One region of the Microbacterium arborescens genome, then DNA from elsewhere that is predicted to be linked to it. Evidence: predicted binding sites of a transcription regulator. Region 1 holds the regulator's gene; each other region holds the start of a gene.
What was found. Region 1 encodes LexA, which represses DNA repair genes until DNA is damaged. Its sites were predicted from a motif close to TCGAACANNTGTTCGA; they were not measured.
Positions count from the first base shown of each region.

Region 2: QUC20_RS13695 (HNH endonuclease signature motif containing protein) is a predicted target of LexA. The motif match lies at 4,182-4,197, and genes of this name have one in related genera.
Region 3: imuA' (DnaE2-dependent mutagenesis accessory factor ImuA') is a predicted target of LexA. The motif match lies at 2,076-2,091, and genes of this name have one in related genera.

Region 1 covers NZ_CP128474.1:1,074,467-1,081,428, forward strand. The annotation lists gene QUC20_RS05030 (dipeptidyl-peptidase 5) at 1-1,608, opposite strand, end outside; gene lexA (transcriptional repressor LexA) at 1,676-2,341, opposite strand; gene QUC20_RS05040 (LysM peptidoglycan-binding domain-containing protein) at 2,598-2,957, shown strand; gene QUC20_RS05045 (histidinol-phosphate transaminase) at 3,029-4,114, shown strand; gene hisB (imidazoleglycerol-phosphate dehydratase HisB) at 4,111-4,716, shown strand; gene hisH (imidazole glycerol phosphate synthase subunit HisH) at 4,713-5,390, shown strand; gene priA (bifunctional 1-(5-phosphoribosyl)-5-((5-phosphoribosylamino)methylideneamino)imidazole-4-carboxamide isomerase/phosphoribosylanthranilate isomerase PriA) at 5,447-6,193, shown strand; gene QUC20_RS05065 (SseB family protein) at 6,177-6,959, shown strand.
Region 2 covers NZ_CP128474.1:2,912,613-2,919,574, reverse strand. The annotation lists gene QUC20_RS13715 (protein adenylyltransferase SelO) at 1-387, shown strand, start outside; gene QUC20_RS13710 (excalibur calcium-binding domain-containing protein) at 516-1,121, shown strand; gene QUC20_RS13705 (aldo/keto reductase) at 1,144-2,079, opposite strand; gene QUC20_RS13700 (SRPBCC family protein) at 2,160-2,648, shown strand; gene QUC20_RS13695 (HNH endonuclease signature motif containing protein) at 2,714-4,147, opposite strand; gene QUC20_RS13690 (DUF1905 domain-containing protein) at 4,257-4,529, opposite strand; gene QUC20_RS13685 (fibronectin type III domain-containing protein) at 4,695-6,383, opposite strand; gene QUC20_RS13680 (ECF transporter S component) at 6,610-6,962, shown strand, end outside.
Region 3 covers NZ_CP128474.1:2,158,680-2,165,641, reverse strand. The annotation lists gene QUC20_RS10265 (epoxide hydrolase family protein) at 1-230, shown strand, start outside; gene QUC20_RS10260 (hypothetical protein) at 262-798, shown strand; partial or broken gene QUC20_RS10255 (diacylglycerol/lipid kinase family protein) at 885-1,481, shown strand; gene imuA' (DnaE2-dependent mutagenesis accessory factor ImuA') at 2,114-2,815, shown strand; gene QUC20_RS10245 (DNA polymerase Y family protein) at 2,817-4,358, shown strand; gene QUC20_RS10240 (error-prone DNA polymerase) at 4,358-6,962, shown strand, end outside.

The DNA of each region.
Region 1 (6,962 bases):
CAGCGGGCCGATGAGCCCGTCGAGGTAGCGCGCCTCGAAGTCATGCGTCTCAGCCGCCAAGGCGCGTGCGTCGCCGACGCCGTACCGCGAGACGCCGGCACCGAACACGTCGGTTCCGACCAGCGCCGCGAGCACGGTCCAGCCGCCCGCGGAGCCGCCCTCGATCGCGAGACGTGACGGGTCGGCGAGTCCGTCGGCGGCGAGCCCTCGGGCAGCGGTCGCGACATCGTCGACGTCCACGACGCCCCACTGGCCCTTCAGTCGTTCGCGGTACGAGCGGCCGTAGCCCGTCGAGCCGCCGTAGTTGACGTCGAGCACGCCGATGCCGCGACTGGTGAAGTAGGCCACCTTGCTGTCCGCCGTACCGCCCACATGCGAGGTCGGACCGCCGTGTACCCACACGAGGTACGGTGGCAGCTCATCGGTCGGCGCTTCGACGTCGGGATTGGTCGGCGGGTAGGCGAAGGCGTGCACGGGGCCGTGCGGGCCTTCGGTCGTCAGCTGACGGGCGTGCGGAATCCATGCCGCATCGACATCGGGAGCGCCGCCGCGCACCGCGGTCGCCTCGCCGCTGTCCAGATCGACGATCCACAGCCCCGTCGCGCCCGGCATCGTGCCGCTGACGAGGGCGCTGCTGCCCGCGACATCCTCGATCTGCAGCCGCGCTGTGGCGGGTACCGGGAGCGGGACGGCGCCACCGTCGCGGTCGATGACGACGAGCTGATCCGATCCGTGCGTGCGGACGGCGACGACGCGGCCGTCATCGAGCGGCGCGTACCAGCGGGTTCCCAGCACCCACAGCCCGCCGCCTGTGTCAGCGTCGGCGGGGGAGATCGGGGCCGGGTTCGCGTCGGCGTCGGGGTCGACGCGGTAGAGGTTCCAGCGCCCGGTCGGCTCGTCGACGACGACGAGCTGGCCATCGGGGGTCCATTCCGGCTGAAGCGCGGCCGTGCTGCCACCGGCGACGTCACGGACCCGGTGCGGGGCGCGGAGGTCGACGACGCGGATGCGGGTGCGGTCCCAGGGCATGTCCGGGTGGTCCCAGGCCACCCAGGCGAGGTGCGAGCCATCGGGTGAGAGGGCGGGCTGGGCGACGAAGTCGCTGCCGCCCGCGAGCTCGGTCACGCCCGAAGCGTGGGCGCCCGTAGCGCCGTCGATGCGCACGATGTGGCGTTCGGGAGTGCCCTCTGAGCGTTCGCGTTCGCGCACCGCGAGCAGGACGCCGCGCTGCCAGCGAAGCCCGCCGTAGTGCGTGCCGCTCTCGTCGGGGGTGAGCGCCTCGGGCTCGCCGCCGGGGCGGAGGCGACGGATGCGCTGGTCGGACTTGTCGACGAAGAACAGATCGCCGTCATCGGAGACCGCCCACGCACCTCCGCCGTACTCGTGGACGCGTGACCGGGCGTTCCAGGGGGCGGGAAGGACGACCTCGACCTCGCCGTCGCCTCGGCGGCGCACGACGGCGACGCGGCCGCCCTCGTCGGGCAGCGACTCGCCCCACCAGACCTCATCGCCGACGAAGCCGGCGCCGTCGAGGCGCAGTGACGACGAGCTCGCCCACGATGCGGTCAGGGGAGAAGGCCAGGAACCGTAGGGCAGTTGCTGCGACATACCGCCACGCTACGCGAGCCGCGGCACCCCGCGGCGAGATGACGGGAGGTGCGCGGCGGCGCGCGGGTCAGACGGCGCGGAGGACGGCGACCACCTTGCCGAGGAGCGTCGCGTCGTCGCCGAGGATCGGCTCGAAGGCGGAGTTGCGGGGGAGGAGCCAGGTGTGACCGTCGCGCTGACGGAGTGTCTTCACGGTCGCCTCGCCGTCGAGCATCGCGGCGACGATCTCTCCGTTGTCGGCTGTCGCCTGTGCGCGCACGACGACCCAGTCGCCGTCGCAGATGGCCGCATCGATCATCGAGTCGCCGACGACCTTGAGCATGAAGAGCTCTCCCTTGCCGACGAGCTGGCGTGGCAGCGGGAAGATCTCCTCGACCTGCTGGTCGGCGGTGATCGGGACCCCGGCCGCGATCCGGCCCACGAGAGGGACCAGGGCGGCGTCGCCGAGAGCGGGCGCCGCATCGGCCGGGTTCTCACCGGCCGTGCCGGGGAGGTCGATCAGGACCTCCATCGCCCGGGTCTTGCCGGGGTCGCGGCGGAGGTAGCCGCTGAGCTCGAGCTGGTTCAGCTGGTGGGTGACGCTCGAGAGCGACTTGAGGCCGACCGCGTCGCCGATCTCGCGCATGCTCGGCGGATAGCCGTTGCGGGCGATCGCGTGCTGGATCACCTCGAGGATCGCGAGCTGCTTGTCGCTCAGATTCTTGCGTCGTCGCGTCTGCGGCTTCTCGCTCATACCGCCGGTCTCCTGTCGTCACGCCCCGTCCCCGACCCGATGTCGGAGGTTCGTGGTGGGCTCTCGCTGTCGAAAAGGTAGCCCGATACGACGGCGACATCACGGAACGCTCCGCGTGTCTCTTCGATCGGTCTCCGATTTCGGTGGGTGGTTGACACCACACAATATCGAAGATACGTTCGGAACCGAAGTTCGCACCCGTCTCTCCCGGCCGAGAGGCGAGGGCGAATCTTCCTACCGCTCCCGAGGAGATGTCATGACCACGATCGATGCCCGCTTCGCACCGGCCCCCCGTACCCGCCTGCGTATGACGCGCCGCGGACGCCGCGTCGTTGCGACGATCGCCGCCCTCCCGGCGGTCGTCGCCATCACTGCGGTCGCACTCTCCGGCGGTGGCGCGCTCGCCTCGAACGACGCAGGGGCGCCCGCGGGCTCGTTCACGACCGTCACCGTGATGTCGGGGGAGTCCCTCTGGTCGATCGCCGAAGAGGTCGCCCCCGCGGCCGACCCCCGCGACGTCGTCGACGCGATCGTCCGACTCAACGCGCTCGGCTCGGGTCAGCTCGAGGCCGGCCAGACGCTGGCCATCCCGCTCGAGTACACGGGCGCCAGCTGACGAGCTGCTGCGCGCGGTGAGTCCGCCGAGTTCGGTCACTCGACGACGCGCTGCGGCCTAGCATGGGTGGGATGAGCCCGAGTCTGGATGATCTGCCCCTCAGAGACGATCTGAGAGGCCTCACCCCGTACGGTGCCCCTCAGGCGCCGCTCCCGGTCGCGCTGAACGTCAACGAGAACACGCATCCGGTTCCCGAAGAGGTCGCCGACGACATCCTGGATGCCGTCGCCCGTGCCCTGCGAGATGTCAACCGCTATCCCGATCGAGAGTTCACCCACCTGCGCGAGTCCTTCGCCGAGTACCTGGGCCACGGTCTCACGGCGGATCGGATCTGGGCTGCGAACGGATCGAACGAGGTGCTGCAGCACCTGCTCCAGGCCTTCGGCGGACCGGGCCGCACCGCGATGGGCTTCGGCCCCACCTACTCGATGTACCCGCTGCTGACGCGCGCGACCGGCGCGCAGTACGTCGCGGGGACGCGTGCGCCCGACTTCACGCTCGACGCCGCTTCCGCCGCAGCGCAGGTCGCCGATCTGCGGCCCGACGTCGTCTTCCTCTGCGCCCCGAACAACCCGACCGGCACACCTCTCGGTCTCGACGTCATCGAGGCTGTCTACGACGCGACCGACGGCATCGTGATCGTCGACGAGGCCTACCAGGAGTTCGCGCCGCGCGAGAGCTCTTCCGCTCTGACGCTTCTCGGAGGTCGCGAACGGCTCGTCGTGTCGCGCACGATGAGCAAGGCGTTCGCGTTCGCCGGCGCGCGCGTGGGCTACCTCGCGGCCGACGCCACGCTGATCGACGCCCTGCGTCTCGTGCGCCTGCCGTACCACCTGAGCGGTCTGACGCAGGCGGCGGCGACCGCTGCGCTGTCGCACTCGTCGACGATGCTGCGCATGGTCGACGAGATCGTCGCGCAGCGAGACCGGATGTCGGCGACGCTCGACGCACTCGGCTACCGCGCCTACGAGAGCTGGACGAACTTCGTCCTGTTCGACGGCGTCGACGATCCGCAGCGCACGTGGCAGGCGCTGTACGACCGCGGCATCCTCGTGCGCGACGTGGGCATCCCGCGCAGTCTGCGTGTCAGCGCCGGTACGGAAGACGAGACGACCGCCTTCCTCGAGGCACTGGCCTCGATAGACTCGGAGGCATGACCAGCCCCCGAACGGCCAGCATCCGTCGCGCCACGAGCGAGTCGAGCGTCGAGCTCGAGCTCGACCTCGACGGCACCGGGAGCAGCACGATCGAGACGACCGTGCCGTTCTTCGACCACCTGCTGACGGCGTTCGCGAAGCACTCGCTCACCGACCTCACCGTGCGCGCGACGGGCGACACGCACATCGACGCGCACCACACGGTCGAGGACGTCGCGATCGTGCTGGGGCAGGCGCTGCGTTCCGCCCTGGGCGACAAGTCGGGCATCTCCCGCTACGGTGACGCGCTCGTTCCGCTCGACGAAGCGCTCGCGCAGGCCGTCGTCGACATCTCGGGGCGCCCCTATCTCGTCCACACGGGCGAGCCCGAGGGCTACGAATACCACCTCATCGGCGGACACTTCACCGGGTCGCTCGTGCGGCACACGTTCGAGGCCATCGCGTTCAACGCCGGCCTGACGATGCACGTCACGGTGCTGGGCGGGCGCGACCCCCACCACATCGCGGAGGCGGAGTACAAGGCGTTCGCGCGCGCGTTCCGACAGGCCAAGGCGCTCGATCCGCTCGTACACGGCATCCCCAGCACGAAGGGCGCCCTATGACCGAGGGCGACGCGACCGGGGCCGACGCGACCGGGAGGGCGCCGCTCGTCGCTGTGCTCGACTACGGGTCGGGCAACGTCCACTCGGCGGTGAAGGCTCTGTCGGCCGCAGGTGCCGACGCCCGCCTGACGTCGGATCGCGGCCTGATCCGCGACGCCGACGGGCTCCTGGTGCCGGGAGTCGGTGCGTTCAGCGCCGTCATGTCGGCCCTCCGATCGAGCCGCGGTGACGAGATCATCGAGCGCCGTCTGGCCGGCGGTCGTCCGGTCCTGGGTATCTGCGTCGGGATGCAGATCATGTTCGGCAACGGCGTCGAGCGCGGTGACGACACCCCGGGCCTCGGGCAGTGGCCGGGCACCGTCACCGAGCTGCAGGCACCCGTGCTGCCCCACATGGGCTGGAACACCGTGCGAGCAGGGGCGGGGTCGACTCTGTTCGACGGACTGGAGGACGAACGGTTCTACTTCGTCCACTCGTATGGCGCACAGGACTGGACGCTCGAAGTCATGAAGCCGTTCGCCGAGCCCGTGCTGACGTGGTGCGACTACGGCAGACCGTTCCTCGCGGCGGTCGAGAACGGGCCGCTCTCGGCCACGCAGTTCCACCCCGAGAAGTCGGGCGCAGCCGGCATCCGACTCCTCGCCAATTGGATCGGCGCCCTGCCGCGCCACTAGTCTCCCTCTGGTGCGTTCGCATGGACGAGCGCGCATCCCGACACCTCTGGAATGTGATGAACGACTTCGCGTCCACCCCCGAACTGATCCTCCTGCCCGCCGTCGACGTCGCCGACGGGAAGGCCGTGCGCCTCACCCAGGGTGAGGCCGGCAGCGAGACGACCTACGGCGATCCCGTCGATGCCGCCCTCGCCTGGGCCAAGCAGGGCGCGCAGTGGATCCATCTCGTCGATCTCGACGCAGCCTTCGGCCGAGGCAACAACACCTCCGTGCTCCGCAAGGTCATCAAGCAGGTCAAGGGCGTGCAGATCGAGCTGTCGGGCGGCATCCGCGACGACGCGACGCTCGAGGCCGCGCTCGAGAGCGGGGCGACGCGCATCAACCTCGGCACCGCCGCGCTCGAGAACCCGGAGTGGGCCGCCGACGTCATCGGACGCTACGGCGACGCGATCGCGGTCGGACTCGACGTCCGCGGCACGACGCTCGCCGCGCGCGGCTGGACGCGCGACGGCGGCGACCTGTGGGACGTTCTCGAGCGGCTCGAGGACGCCGGCTGCAGCCGCTACGTCGTCACCGATGTGACGAAGGACGGCACGCTGCAGGGGCCGAACATCGAGCTGCTGCGCGAGATCACCTCCCGCACGCCGAAGCCGGTCGTCGCATCGGGCGGCATCTCGAGCCTCGACGACATCGCCGCGCTGCGCGAGCTCGTGCCGCTCGGGGTCGAGGGCGCGATCGTCGGCAAGGCTCTCTATGCTGGCGCTTTCACGCTGGCCGAGGCGCTGGATGTCGCCGGAGACTGACGACGGCTGCGGCCATGCGGCCGATTCGGCTGGGGTCCCCTGGGAGGGGCGCAGCTTCGAGTCGAACCCGCACGCCGGTGACGACGGCTCCGCCGATCCCGCTCTGCTCGCCGCCCTCGAGGCGTTCCGCGCCGGCACGGGCGATGCGGTCGCGGTCGTCGAGGCGTATCGCGCTGCGCGCCTGCTGATCCCGCTCGTCCCCGAGAAGGGCGACGACGGAGTCGGGCCCGCGGGATTGCGCGTCGACAAGACGCAGGAGCTGTCGATCGTCACGGTCGCCGCCCCCGATGGTCGTCGGGTGCTGCCGGTGTTCACCTCGGTCGCGGCGCTGGGGCGGTGGGATGCCGTTGCCCGACCGGTCCCGGCCGACGGTGTGCGCACGGCGATGGCCGCGGCGTCCGACGACACCGATCTGATCGTGATCGATCCGGGCTCCGAGACGGAGTTCGTGCTGCGGCGACCTGCCGTCTGGGCGATCGGGCAGGGCTTGGCCTGGGAGCCGGCTCCCACCTCGCCCGAGGTCTTCACCGCTCTTCAGGCGAGCATCGGGGGCGAGCTCGCGGTGCTCGACCTGTCGGTCGCGGCGGGGGATCCCGACGCACGGATGCGCGGCCCCGAGCTGATCGTCCGGCTTCATCTCATCGACGGACTGGATGCCGCCGAACTCGACGCCGTGCTGTCGCGACTGGCGTCGCGATGGGCCGCCGACGACCGCATCGCGGTGCTCGTCGACTCGCTGACCGTCAAGCTCGTCCGAGCCTCCTGACGG
Region 2 (6,962 bases), 1.5 Mb from region 1:
CTGGCGGGCGACTTCCACGAGATGCTCGAGCGGGTGCGCGCCGACTACACCTCGACGTTCCGGTCGCTGTCGGATGCCGCGCGCGGCGATGCCGCCGGTCTTGAGGCGGCTCTCGGCGGCGACGCGGCGCTGGCCGGCTGGCTGGGCCGGTGGCGTGCGCTGGATCCGGACGTCGGTGCGATGGATGCGGCGAACCCGATCTACGTGCCGCGGAACCACCTCGTGGAGGAGGCGCTCGCCGCGGCGACGGACGGGAACCTCGAGCCTCTCGGCTGGCTGACGACCGTGCTGTCGACGCCGTTCACGGCGCGCGCGGGCGCCGAGCGGTACGCCGAGCCGGCGGGTGCGGACTTCGCCGCGGGCTACCAGACGTTCTGCGGCACCTGACCGGAGCGGAACGCGACGCCGCCGGTCCGCATTGCGACGCACCGGCCGGGCATCCGTGGTGCGGTGACGGCTCTCCCGCGATGATGACGGCGGGGCCGCGCGGGGGCGCGGCGATGGGGGAGAAGAACATGGCCGGATCCAGCCTGCGTGCCGACGGCAAGCCGTCGTTTCTGGCGCGTCCGATGTCGCGCAAGGCCGCGCTGATCACGTCGGCGTCGGCGCTCGTCGCGGGGCTGCTGCTCGGTGGCGGGGCCGGCGGAGCGGGCGCTCAATCCGAGGTGACGTCGCTGAAGGATCAGGTGACCTCGCTCGAGACGGATGTCGCCGACGCGGAGACGGTTGCTGTCGAGAACGACACCGCGCTCACCGACGCCCGCGCCGATCTCGATGAAGCGCTCGAGGACCTCGCCACGGCGACCGCGTCGCTCGAGACCGCCACCGCGCAGGTCACTGAGATGCAGACAGCGGCGACCGCGTCGCAGACCGAACTCGACGCCCGGGCCGCGCGGATCGCGGACCTAGAGGGGCAGCTGTCATCTCGGTCTGCGCAAGCGCCGGTGGCTCAGGTGCCGGCCGCGCAGGCACCCGCCGCGCAGGCGCCTGCGGCTCCGGCATCCACGTATTACGACAACTGCACGGCAGCTCGGAACGCCGGTGCCGCCCCCGTGCGGGCGGGCGACCCCGGTTATGGGCGCCACCTCGACCGCGACGGCGACGGCATCGGCTGCGAGTAGCTCCGGGCTCGGGGCTCCGGACTCAGGGGACCTTGTGGCCGGCGGCCTGGATGAGTGCGTACCACTCGCCGCGGGTGAGGGGGATGTCGCTGCCGGCGGCGGCATCCGCGACGCGCTGGGGATTCGTGGTGCCGAGCACGACCTGCATGCCGGCGGGGTGGCGGGTGATCCACGCGGTCGCGATGGCGGTCGGGGTGACGCCGTACTTCGCGGCGAGCTCGTCGAGCTTCGCGTTGAGCTCCGGGTACTCCTCGGCACCGAAGATGACCCCGTCGAAGAAGCCCTTCTGGAACGGTGACCACGCCTGCAGGGTGATGCCGTTGATGCGCGCGTAGTCGACGAGCCCGCCGCCGTCTCGCGTGATCGAGTCGTCTTCGCCGGCCATGTTCGACGCGAGTCCCTGGGCGATGATCGTCGAGTGCGTGATCGACAGCTGCACCTGGTTGGCCACGAGCGGCTGGGTCACGGCCGTCTTCAGCAGGTCGATCTGGCGGGGCGTGTGGTTCGAGACGCCGAAGGCGCGGACTTTGCCCGACGACTCGAGGTGGTCGAAGGCGCGGGCGACCTCGTCGGGCTCGACGAGAGCGTCGGGACGGTGCAGCAGCAGCACGTCGATGCGGTCGGTGCCGAGCGCTTCGAGCGACTCTTCGGCCGAGGTGACGATGTGCTCGTACGAGTGGTCGAAGTGCCAGTCATCGGCGACGATGCCGGTCTTGGTCTGCAGTGTGATCTCGTCGCGTTCGGATGTCGTCAGGTTGAGCGCCTCGGCGAAGCGCCGCTCGCACGCGTGGCGCGACGAGCCGTACAGGTCGGCGTGGTCGAAGAAGTCGACACCGACCTCGCGGCAGCGGTCGTAGAGGGCGCGGATGTCGGCGTCGGAAAGGTCCTCGATCCGCATCATGCCGGCGACGACGTTGGGGACCTGGATGTTGCTCCGACCGAGGGGGACGCTGCGCATGATTCTCCGTTGATTCAGGGGCTGGGTGGGCGGGGTCGCCCTTCTCAGTATGCGTCGCCGGAGCGTGCCACGATGGGCGGATGCCGGTCGTCGAGTCGCGTTGCGTCGTTCCCGTGTCCGTCGACGTTGCATTCGCGGTGTCGCAGACGCAGGGCGAGGTGCGCAAGCGATGGGATCCGTTCATCCGGCGACAGCACCTGATCGGTGCCGAACGTCCCGCGAAGGGAGTTCGTACCTACACGGTCCAGCGGTTCGGGCTCGCGATGGAGAGCGAGTACGTCTCGTACAACCCGCCGTCGAACGTCGGGATGCGGATGACGAAGGGCTCGTGGTTCTTCGCGAGGATGGGCGGCGGGTGGCGGTTCCGTCCGGTCGACGGTGACCCATCGCGCACGCTGGCGGTGTGGCGCTACAACTTCACCTGCCGCCCGGCATGGCTCGCGCCGCTCGCGGAGCGCGTCGGCGCGGCTATTCTGCAGCGGGACATCGATCGGCGGATCGCCGGGTTCGCCCGCGGATGCGAGGATCCCGTCGTGCTCGCTGAGGCGGAGCGTATTCGCAGCGCGTGATCTCCCGGCGCCCGGCGCCCTCCGCCCTCCGCATCCCGTCGGTCTCGCGGGAACTGCGCGTCGGGTCAGAAGGGTGGCGCCCCATCGGGCGGTGCACCGGTCCTTGCCGCGAGCGCCGGTGGTGGCGGCGGGCTGCCGATATCGGGAACAAAGCACACCGATGGAACGGGAACGTCTTCGCGGTAGACCCGACCGAGGGGTGAGGTCCACTCCAGGACGCCGCCTCCGACCTGCCGAACCTCCCATCTCGTGAACTGCTTCATCGAATGGTGGCGCTGGCAGAGGTGGGCCAGATTGAAGATGTGGGTGTGGCCGCCCCGGGCGTAGTCGATCGTGTGGTCGAGCTCGCAGCGGATCGCAGCCCGCCGGCATCCGGGGAACCGGCAGTGCTGATCTCGCGCTTTGAGCAGTCGGCTCATCGCGGCGGGCGGCCGATAGGTGTCGACTTCGACCGGCGTTCGCGTGATCGGATCGACGAAGAGGCGGTTCCAGATCTTCGCGCGACCGGCAAGCTCGCGTGCCGTGTCGGCGTCGATCAGTGCAGCGCCGAGCAGCTCGGCCGGAGCGTCATCGGCACCACTCATCGTCTCGGACGTCAGCGTCACCTGCACCTGTGCTCGGATCGCGCCGAGCGGACCCGCGGCGTCGCTGCCGTAGGTCGGGTCGACGATCGGAGCGCCGCCGAGCAACAGGTCGCCGAGGATATCGGCGCGCAGCTGATCCATCGTGCGGACATCGGGCTGTGCGACATCCCCGGCCGTGACATCCGCCTCTTGGACACCTGTCGAACTCGCCGCGGCATCGTCGGTCGAGGGGGCACCTGCGGCTGACCGGTCATCTTTGACGGAATGCGCCATGGCGGTGAGGCGATCGTGGATGCCGGTGGCGATGACCGTGGGCAGGTTCGCGCCGAGTTCGGACATGCCGTCGGCGCCGTGCGTCACCCAGACGCTTCGCTTCGCCGCCGCAGTGCGGTGCCGCTCGGTGAACGATTCGGCCCCCAGCCGCGCGGCGAGATTGCGGAGCGATTCGCGCACCCGTGATGCGATGTCGCGCTCGCAGATCGAGATGGCCTGGCGCTCGTACTCGGGTCTGATGTCGTCGTCGAGACCGCAGCCCATCCGGACGACCATGTCGACGTGGTCGCGGGTGATGCGCCGATGCTGCCATGCCTCGAAGGCGGCGGGGTAGTCGTCGACGATGGTCAGCGCGTGGTCGATCTCGCTCTGGGCGCGGCGATCGTGCGACCGTCGCACTCCGGCGACTTCTGCTGCGATCGAGCGCATCTCCATGTCGGATCCCATGCCTCGGGGACGCGCGGCGGAGCGCGCCGCCTGGCGCAGAGCGCTGCGTCCCGCCTCGGCGAGAGCGCGCGTCATCGCGATGTGCGCATCCTGGAGCAGATCGTCGGCCTCAGACACCCGATCGATGAGGCTCGCGAGCGACGAGCCGGAGGAGCCGGCATCCGGTTCGTCGTTCGATGACTCGTTCGCTTGCATGTACCCATCTTGGCAGTGGGGTACGACATTCATATCGAAGATATGTTCCATCGAGGAAAGGTCGCTGTGCCGCGGCGTTGGGGAGGAATGGGCGGCGGGCGCGGAGGCTTTACCGAGGCGTGATCACGACGTCGACGGCGTCACCGATGTCTTTGCCGAGCTGCTTCCGCACCTTCGCGCTGAGCGACACCATGTGTCCGCCCGAGCCGGTGACCATCGCCCCGACGTTCTCCAGCCTCACATCGTCGATCGTGGCGTCGACGCGCACCGTCTTCTTCGTGCCGAAGAACTCCGCAGACCCCGGGATGTCGACGCAGCTCCACGTCTCGCCCTTCACCTCGACGCCGATGGTGGCCGGAAACCGCAGCTCGCGCTCGCTCATGCAGCCAGGGTAGATCAACGCCAACGCGGTGGAGAGACCGCCGATGACAGCGCGCCCCGGTGAGCGCGCACCGATGCACCCCCGGGGAGCCGCAGCCGGATAGAAGACGTGCGGGGCACCGCCCCCCATGGCCGGTGCCCCGCACGTCCTGTCACGACGACGACGTCAGTCGGCGACCCGTCGTCGTGCGATCCCCACGGCGCCCGCCGCGAGGAATGCGATGCCCCAGATCGCCAGCTGCCAAGGCGCGTCTCCGCCGGTGGCCGCCAGCATGCGCCGCTCGGCCGCAGCAGAAGCCACCCCAGAAGCCGCCCCAGAACCCGCCGCCGGGTTCGCCGCGCCTGCAGCGCCGTTGCCCGAGACCGCGCCCCCCGTGCCGGCCTCGGCCCCGGAGCCAGCCCCAGGCGCCGACCCCGACCCCGACCCCGACCCAGACCCCGACCCCGACCCCGACCCCGACCCCGACCCAGAACCCGACCCCGGCTGCGATCCGCCCGGCCCCGGCGGCGTCGTCACATCGGCGGGGCGCACCTCGACGGGGCTCCATCCGAGCGTGGTGCCGTCGTCCGCGGCGAGGGCGAGGCGGTGGGAACCGGCCGGGATGTCCGCGGGGAGCGCGAACGTCGCCGCGCCCTCAGCCGTCACGGTGGCGCCGCCGAGGTAGCGGGGCTCGGAGAACAGCCACCCGTGGATCGTCGCGCCCGCGAGGTCGCGGCCGACGTTCGCCGTCACCGTCGAGCCGGGCGCCGGTGTTCCGTCCACCACGACGTCCCCGCGGTTGCCTGCGTTCAGACCGTCGGGGTCGGGCACTGCCGGGCCCGAAGCTGCACCCGTCGTGGCCTGCACCGAGACGGGAGCGCTCTGGCCCGCCGCGTTGTGGGCGGTCACCGTCACCGTGTACGTGGTCGACGGCTCGAGGTCGGTGAACCCGAAGCGTCCGAGCCCCTGCACGTCGTCGACCTCGCGCGTTTCGGTGCGGCCGCCGCCCGTGAGAGTCGCGGTGTAGGTGGTGGGCAGATAGAACGGCCACACCCCCTCCGGGAACGGGGTCTGCAGCGGGGCCGCCCAGATCTCGCCGAGCAGCGCCGTGGGGCTGCTGTCACGGATCGTCACCGTCGGCTCGCCGGGAACCTCCGGCACCGCGAACCAGATGTTGCGGGTGCCGGTCGCGCCGTAACTGTTGTGCAGGCTCGCCTCGATCTCGTACGTGCCCGGCTTGAGTCCGGTCAGGATGAAGACCGTCCGGGTCGTCGAGGTCCGCGTGATCGGTTCGCCGCCGTCCATCGGACGGACGATGAGCTCGTATCGCTCGATCGGTCCGCGCTCGCCAATCGGGCCGACGCCGATCTCTGCGCCATCGACCCGGATGCTGATCGTGACCCCCGTCTGCGGCGGCAGGTTCGCGGCGGTGTCATCGTCGCCCGCACCGGACCCGTCGTCATTCACGTAGCCGGCCGCGGCACTGACTGCCGCGAGGTCAGCAGACTCCGGTGCAGGTGCAGGTGCAGGTGCAGGTGCAGGTGCAGGTGCCGATGCGGATGCGGATGCTTCGGCGGCCACCGGCATAGCGACGACCGGCTCCCCAACCGGCGCCGCGACAACAGGCGTCTCGGCGACCGGCTCGACGGCCGGCTCCGAACTCGGCGTCGCCGGCCCCGGCGCTACTGCCGCCGCTCCCGCCGCCGCAACCGGCGGGCCCGCCTCGACAGCCTCGTTGGCGGTGGCCGACCCCGCCGGACCGGCGCCCCCGGCCGGCTCGTCGGCATGCGCCGGGAGCGCCATGCCGGCGACGACGAGTGTCGCCGCGATCAGCGCGGCGGAGGCCGCGGCGAGGGAGGGATGTCTCTTCTTCATGGATCCTCATCGGGAACGGATTGCGACCCGCGCCCCAGTCGGCGAGCCGTCGATCTCACGCTGGCATCGGTCGCCCGATCACAACGGCCGTTCAGGCCCGCCACGGCCGTGTGCGAACAACTCCGAACACGCCGGCGGCCGGCATCGATAGAGTGAGCGCCGCGGGGCGAGGGGTCGCGCCGCGCGTATGCGGTTTGCGACATGCGATCGCACCAAGGGTGGGGGAGTGTCTGTGCAGGAGGACGAGAAGCGATTCGGCGAGCCCGATTCGCTCGACGCGATCGCGCGCGATCTGCTCGCGTTGAAGGATGCCGCAGGCCCCGTGTCGTACGCCGAACTCGTGCGTCGCATCGCGCAGCTGCGGGTGGAGCGTGGCGTGAACCCCGCGGCCGCGCAGCCCCCGCGCACCACCGTGTACGACGCGTTCCGACCGGGCCGGGCCCGGATCGATGTCGGCCTGCTGCGCGACATCGTGCTCGCGCTGGGCGCCGACACCGCTGAGGCCGATCGCTGGATCCGTCGGTATCAGGCCACCCGCCGGCCCGACGACGTCGCTCCGCGGGTCGCCGCCCCGCCCCG
Region 3 (6,962 bases), 1.1 Mb from region 1:
CCCACCTCCGTGTCGACGTGCCGGCCGCTCTCACGACGTATCCCCACGACATCGAGAAGCACCCCCGTCCGTGGGCGGCGCAGCGCTTCCGAGACATCGTCCGGTGGCGAGAAGCGGAGCGCGGCGGGCACTTCCCGTCGCTCGAGATGCCCGGCGCCTTCGTCACCGATCTGCGGCAGGGGCTCGCCGCCGTGCTCGCGAAGGCCGGAGATGCGGTCGGCAACCTGTGAGCCTCACATCTGGGAGGCGTAACGTCCGGTCATGAGCGCATATTCACACCACGAAGCTCCTTCCACCCACAATCTCGGCCTCGATTCCGTGTTGGTGGGGTCGCTTCCCGCCGGCTTGATGACCGACGACCCGCCCGCGCGGTACACCGTGGAGGCGGTGTTCACCCGGCGTCCGGGTAAAGAGGAGGTCCGAGACGTTCTCGGCGAGTCCACGCGCGAGCTCCTGGCGCATTCCGGTTATCCCGATGTCGAGCTGACTGTCTCGGACCGGCGTCTGGAGATCCACAACACGACGCTGGAGGAGCTACGCGACGGCCTCGCGGAGCTGATCGCGTTGAGACTGGCGGAGATCAGCGAACGGATCCGAAGCGAGAAGGAGGCATCGGACGACAGCGCACGCACGTTCGCGGCACGGGAGCTGGAGCGGGCTGCGGCGGTTGCGACCCTGGCGGAGACGGTGGTTTTCACCGCGCCGAGGGTCGAGGGTGACGCGGCTCGGCAGCGTGCCGAGGCGTACCGCGCGCAGATCGAGGGGTGGTCCGCCGTCGGGGGCGGCGTCTCTCGGTGAGTCAGGATTCGGGGAGGAGCGCACCCCACGCGGCGGTGGTCTTCCATCCCGGTAAAGCAGACGTCGAACGGCTTCGCCAGATCGCTATGGCTCATGAGCGCGCGGCGGGTTGGGCACCGACACGGTGGTATCCGACCCAACCGGAGGACTCCGGGCGTGGAGCCGCTCAGGATGCCGTGGACGACAAGCCGGCCGTGGTGCTGGTCGCGGGCGGCGATGGGACGGTCCGTGCCGCGGCGGGGGTCCTGCAGGGCACCGGCGTGCCCATCGCGCTCATCCCCGCCGGGACGGGGAACCTCCTCGCCCGCGAACTGGGCGTCGCTCTCGCTGATCTCGATACGGCGGTGTCGGCGGCCTTCTCCGGGTGCGAGCGGCGCATCGATGTGGCTGTCGCCGATCTCAGCGACTCCGACGGCGAGTGGACCTCGCACGCTTTCGTCGTGATGGCGGGGATCGGGCTCGATGCGGACATGGCTGCCAACACGAATGCTCGTGCGAAGAAGCATCTCGGGTGGCTCGCGTACGTCTCGCCGATCGCGCGATCCGTCCTTGCCAACCGGCTGTTCCGCATCGACTACCGGATCGACGGGAGTCGGTCGCGCACCGCGCGGGCGCACACCGTCATCGTCGGCAATTGCGGAACGCTCGCCGGAAACATGCTGCTCATTCCGCGGGCGAGCATCGATGACGGGTTCTTGGATGTGGTGATGATGCGACCACGTGGCCGGCTCGGATGGGCCGGGATCGGTTCCCGTCTGACGCTGCAAGGAGCCGCGCGGCGATCGCGCTTCACCCGCCGTATCCTTGCTCGGGCTCCGGAGCTCCACTCGCTCGCCTATGCACGGGGTCGGGTATTCGAGGCCACGTTCGAGGTTCCGCGTGTGGTGCAGCTCGACGGTGACAGCTTCGGTCACGTCAGTGCTGCGCGCATCACCGTCCGTCCTGGCGCGCTCCTGATCCGTGTGTGCAAACGGGACCCTGAAACCGCTCCGGTGTCAGGGGCGGCGCCCCGCACGCTGTCGGATGATCCCGAACACGAGGGTCCCGATGGTCAACACGACGCCGATGATTCCCAGCCAGAGCAGCCCCTCGAACGCGAACCCCACGATCGACAGCACCACCCACACGATGATCAAGATCACGAGTACTGTCCACATGCTTGTGACCATACGCCTCGCCAGCCGCGGGGGATACGGGTAGCAGCGGCAGCAGGCCTCACACCGACGCGGAGCGGATGTCGGAAGTCGGTCGTATCTTCGATCTCGACATTGATGGTCTAGAACATATGTTCTACCCTTGCTGAGTGAGGTCGATCATGCGCAATCCTGCTGCCGCCGAGGACGTGCAGCGACTGCGCGCGCAGATGGAGCGGATGCAGGGGCGCCGCCTCGACGCTCCGGTGCTGCCGACTCATCCTGCTCTGACCGGACTGCTGCCCGGGCGGGGGCTGCGGCCCGGCGCCGCCTACTCGCTCGGCTCGTCGTCCTCGCTGCTGTTCGCGCTGCTCGCACAGCCGTCGCAGACCGGCTCGTGGTGCGGCGTGGTCGGGATGCCGGGCTTCGGCGCCGAGGCGGCGGAGCACGCCGGGGTCGATCTGTCGCGTGTGGTGCTGATCCCCGACCCGGGCGCACGCTGGCTCGCCGTCACCGCGACGATCGCCGATGTGCTGCCCATCGTCGCCGTGCGCCCGCCCGAACGGGCGAAGGACTCCGACATCGCCAAGCTCGCCGGCCGGCTGCGCGACCGAGGAACGGTGCTGCTCGTGCAGGGGCCGTGGCCGCAGACCGAGGCGATGCTCGACGTCGCCGATCCGCGGTGGTCGGGGTTGGGCGACGGCGATGGTTACCTCAGCGACCGCGAGCTGACGGTCACCGTGTCGAGCCGGCGGTTCCCGGTGCCCCGGTCGGCGCGAATGCTGCTGCCCGCGCCCGATGGCGCGATCTCGGCTGCTCCGCACGAGCGGGCTCTCGCGGGCGGCCCGGTCGTCGAGCCGATCCCGATGCGACGGGCGGTCTGACGTGGGGGAGCAGGAGGCGACGGCACCGGTACGCAGCCTCGTGGTGTGGGTGCCCGACTGGCCGGTCGTGGCGTTCGTGCGTGAGAGCGGCGTCGACTCGAACGCACCGATCGCGGTGTTCGAGAAGGGGATGGTCGTCGCGTGCTCGGCGTCGGCCCGAGCCGACGGCGTCTCCCGGGGGCAGCGTCGCCGCGACGCGCAGGCGCGATGTCCCGCACTGCAGGTGGTCGATGCCGACGCGGTGCGCGATCATCGGGAGTTCGCGCCGATCGTCGCGCGTCTCGAAGAGATGGCGCCGGGTGTACAGGTGCTCGAGGCGGGGCTCTGCGCGCTGCGCGTGCGCGGACCGGCGCGTTTCTACGGCGGCGAGACCGAGGCTGCCGGTGCCCTGCTGGCGGCGGTCGCCGAGGGTGATCTCGATGTGCGGGCCGGTGTCGCCGATGGCCCGTTCACGGCGCAGCAGGCGGCTCGGATGAGTACCCGTCCCGACCGGCCCATCCGGGTGGTCGAGACCGGACACTCGGCGGAGTTCCTCGCGCCGTTGACGATCGCCGTGCTCGACGACGACTCCGTCGACCTCTTCGCCCGGCTGGGTGTGCAGACCCTCGGCGACCTCGCCGCGATCGAACCCGAGCGTCTTGTCGAACGGTTCGGTCCCCGAGGCGTCCGGCTGCACGGGCTCGCAGCCGGCGCCGACTCCCGCCCCGTCGTCCCGCGCACCCCGCCGCCCGAACTGCACCGCGAGGTCGCGTTCGAGCCGCCCCTCGATCTCGCCGATCAGGTCGCGTTCGGCATGAGGGTCGCCGCCGAGGAGTTCATCGCCGGTCTCGGGGCGGTCGATCTCGTGTGCACCGAGCTGCGCGTGATCCTCACCGGCGACCGCGGCGAGACGAGCAATCGCGTCTGGCTCCACCCCGGCACCTTCGACCCCGCCGCCGTCGTCGACCGGGTGCGGTGGCAGCTGGCCGAGAGCGGCAAGCTCACCAGCGGTGTGGCTCGGGTCAAGATCGAGCCCGAAGCGGTGGACGCGGCATCCCATCACGCCGTCTCGCTGTTCGGCTCCGGTCCCGAGCAGCGGGTGCACCACGCCCTGTCGCGCGTCCAGGCGATGCTCGGGCACACGGGTGTCGTCACGCCGGTCGTGGGCGGCGGGCGCTGGCTCGCCGAGCGCCAGGTGCTCGTGCCGTGGGGCGACCGGCCGGTGACGAGTTCGCGCGAGCGGCCGTGGCCGGGCAGCCTGCCCGATCCGCTGCCCTCGACGGTCTTCGAGCGAGCGCTGCCGCTGGCGGTCGTCGATCGGGAGGGCGACATGGTGGCCGTTGACGGGCGGGGCGAGCTGACGGCGATCCCGGCCGCCCTGGTGTCGTCGACCGGGTCTCGCGGCATCCGCTCGTGGGCGGGACCGTGGCCGGTGATCGAACGGGCGTGGGATGCCGCGCGAGCGCGCCATGCCCACCGCTTCCAGATGGTCGATGCCACCCAGACCGCGTGGCTGCTGGTGTGCGACGGCGGCGAATGGTCGGTCGAGGGGCGGTACGACTGATGGGCTTCAACAACCCCTCGGTGCCGTGGTCCGAGATGGAACGCCTGCTCAGCGGCAACCGTGCCCCGAGCGCGCCGCCGGGGGCGGACGGCGGCGACAGTCCTGCGTGGTCGCGCAAACGGGGGAAGTACTCCGCGCCGAGGATCGAGCGTCCCGACGACGCGGTGCCGTACGCCGAGCTGCACGCTCATACGTCGTACTCGTTCCTCGACGGCGCCTCGTCGCCCGAAGAGCTGGCCGAAGAGGCCGAGCGGCTGGGGCTGCATGCCCTCGCGGTCACCGATCACGACGGCTTCTACGGCATCGTCCGCTTCGCCGAGGCCGCCGAGCAGCTCGCCGTGAAGACGGTGTTCGGGGCCGAGCTGTCGCTCGATCTGCCGCAGCGCGTCGGTGCAGCGCGCAATGAGGCCGACCCGCCGGGCGAGCATCTGCTGGTCCTCGCCCGCGGTGAAGAGGGGTACCACCGGCTGGCCCGCGCGCTCACCCAGGGGCAGCTCGCGGGAGCCGAGAAGGGCAAGCCCCGGTACCGGCTCGACGATCTGGCCGACATCGCCGGAGGCGAGTGGAGCATCCTCACCGGATGCCGCAAGGGAGCAGTGCGCCGGGCGCTCATCGAGCGTGGACCGGATGCCGCCGCCGCCGAGCTCGACGCCCTGGTCGACCGGTTCGGGCGCGATGCCGTCGAAGTCGAGCTGATGGATCACGGCGAGCCGCTCGACTCGCGGCACAACGACATCCTCGCCGGCCTCGCCCGTGAGCGCGGCCTGCCGATCCTCGCGACGAACAACGTTCACTACGCCGTGCCCGAGCGCGCCCACCTCGCTGCCGCGATCGCGGCGGTCCGAGCCAATCGCGGGCTCGACGAGCTCGACGGGTGGCTGCCCTCGCATGCGGGCGCGCACCTGCGGTCGGGCGCCGAGATGACGCGGCGCTTCCGCCGGTTCCCCGGCGCCGTGGCGCGCACCGTCGAGCTCGCCGACGAGCTCGCCTTCCCGCTGCGCCGTGCCAAGCCCGCCCTGCCGAAGCTTCCCGTTCCCGAGGGGCACACGCCGATGACGTGGCTGCGGCACCTCGTGTGGGAAGCCGTGCCGCGCAAGTACCCGAACCTGCCGGCCGAAGACCGCGACCGCATCGAGCGAGAGCTCGCCGTCATCGAGCAGAAGGACTTCCCGGGTTACTTCCTCATCGTCCACGGCATCGTGCAAGAGGCACGGCGGCGCGGCATCCTCTGCCAGGGGCGTGGATCGGCGGCCAACAGCGCCGTCTGCTATCTGCTCGACATCACCGCGATCGACTCCATCTACTACCGGCTGCCGTTCGAGCGCTTCCTCTCGGCCCTCCGCGAGGAGGAGCCCGACATCGACGTCGACTTCGACTCCGACCGGCGCGAGGAGATCATCCAGTGGGTCTACACCACCTACGGGCGCGAGCGCGCGGCGCAGGTCGCCAACGTCATCCAGTACCGGCCGAAGAACGCCGTCCGCGACATGGCGAAGGCGCTCGGGCATTCGCCGGGCCAGCAGGATGCCTGGTCGAAGCAGGTCGAACGCTGGGGTGCGACGCTCGACACCGGGCCCGACCACGACATCCCCGAACGGGTGCTCGTCTACGCCGCCGAGCTGCTCAAGGCTCCCCGGCACCTGGGTATCCACTCGGGCGGCATGGTGCTGACCGACCGGCCCGTCGGCGAGGTCGTGCCGATCGAGCACGCCCGCATGCAGGACCGCACGGTCATCCAATGGGACAAAGACGACGCGGCCTGGATGGGCCTGGTGAAGTTCGACCTGCTCGGCCTCGGGATGCTCGCCGCGCTGCAGTACTGCTTCGACCTCATCGAGGGGGCGACGGGCGAGAAGTTCGAGCTGTCGACCCTGCCGAAAGAAGAGGCCGCGGTCTACGACATGCTGTGCCGGGCCGACTCGATCGGGGTGTTCCAGGTCGAGTCCCGCGCCCAGATGGGGCTGCTGCCGCGGCTGCAGCCGCGCCGGTTCTACGACCTCGTGATCGAGATCGCGCTCATCCGGCCCGGTCCCATCCAGGGCGGTGCGGTGCATCCGTACGTGCGGCGCAAGCTCGGGTACGAGACCACGACGTACCCGCACGAGAAGCTCAAGCCCGTGCTCGAGCGCACGCTCGGGGTGCCGGTCTTCCAAGAGCAGCTCATGCAGATGGGCATGGTCATCGGCGGACTCTCCGGCGAGGACGCCGACCTGCTGCGCCGCGCGATGGGGTCCAAGCGCGGCATCGAGCGCATCGACTCGCTCAGACAGAAGCTCTACGACGGCATGGCCGAGAACGGCCTCGTCGGAGATGCCGCCGACGACATCTACGCCAAGATCCAGGCGTTCGCGAACTTCGGCTTCGCCGAGAGCCATTCGCTCTCGTTCGGGCTGCTCGTCTACGCGAGCTCGTGGATCAAGCTGCACTACCCGGCGGCGTTCCTCGCGGGGCTGCTGCGGGCTCAGCCGATGGGCTTCTACTCACCGGCGACGCTTGCGGCCGACGCCCGCCGTCACGGGGTCGAGGTGCGACGCCCCGACCTGCAGCTCTCGGGGGCCGAAGCCGTGCTCGAACACGTGTCGGGCGCGGCGGGACGGCCGGGTC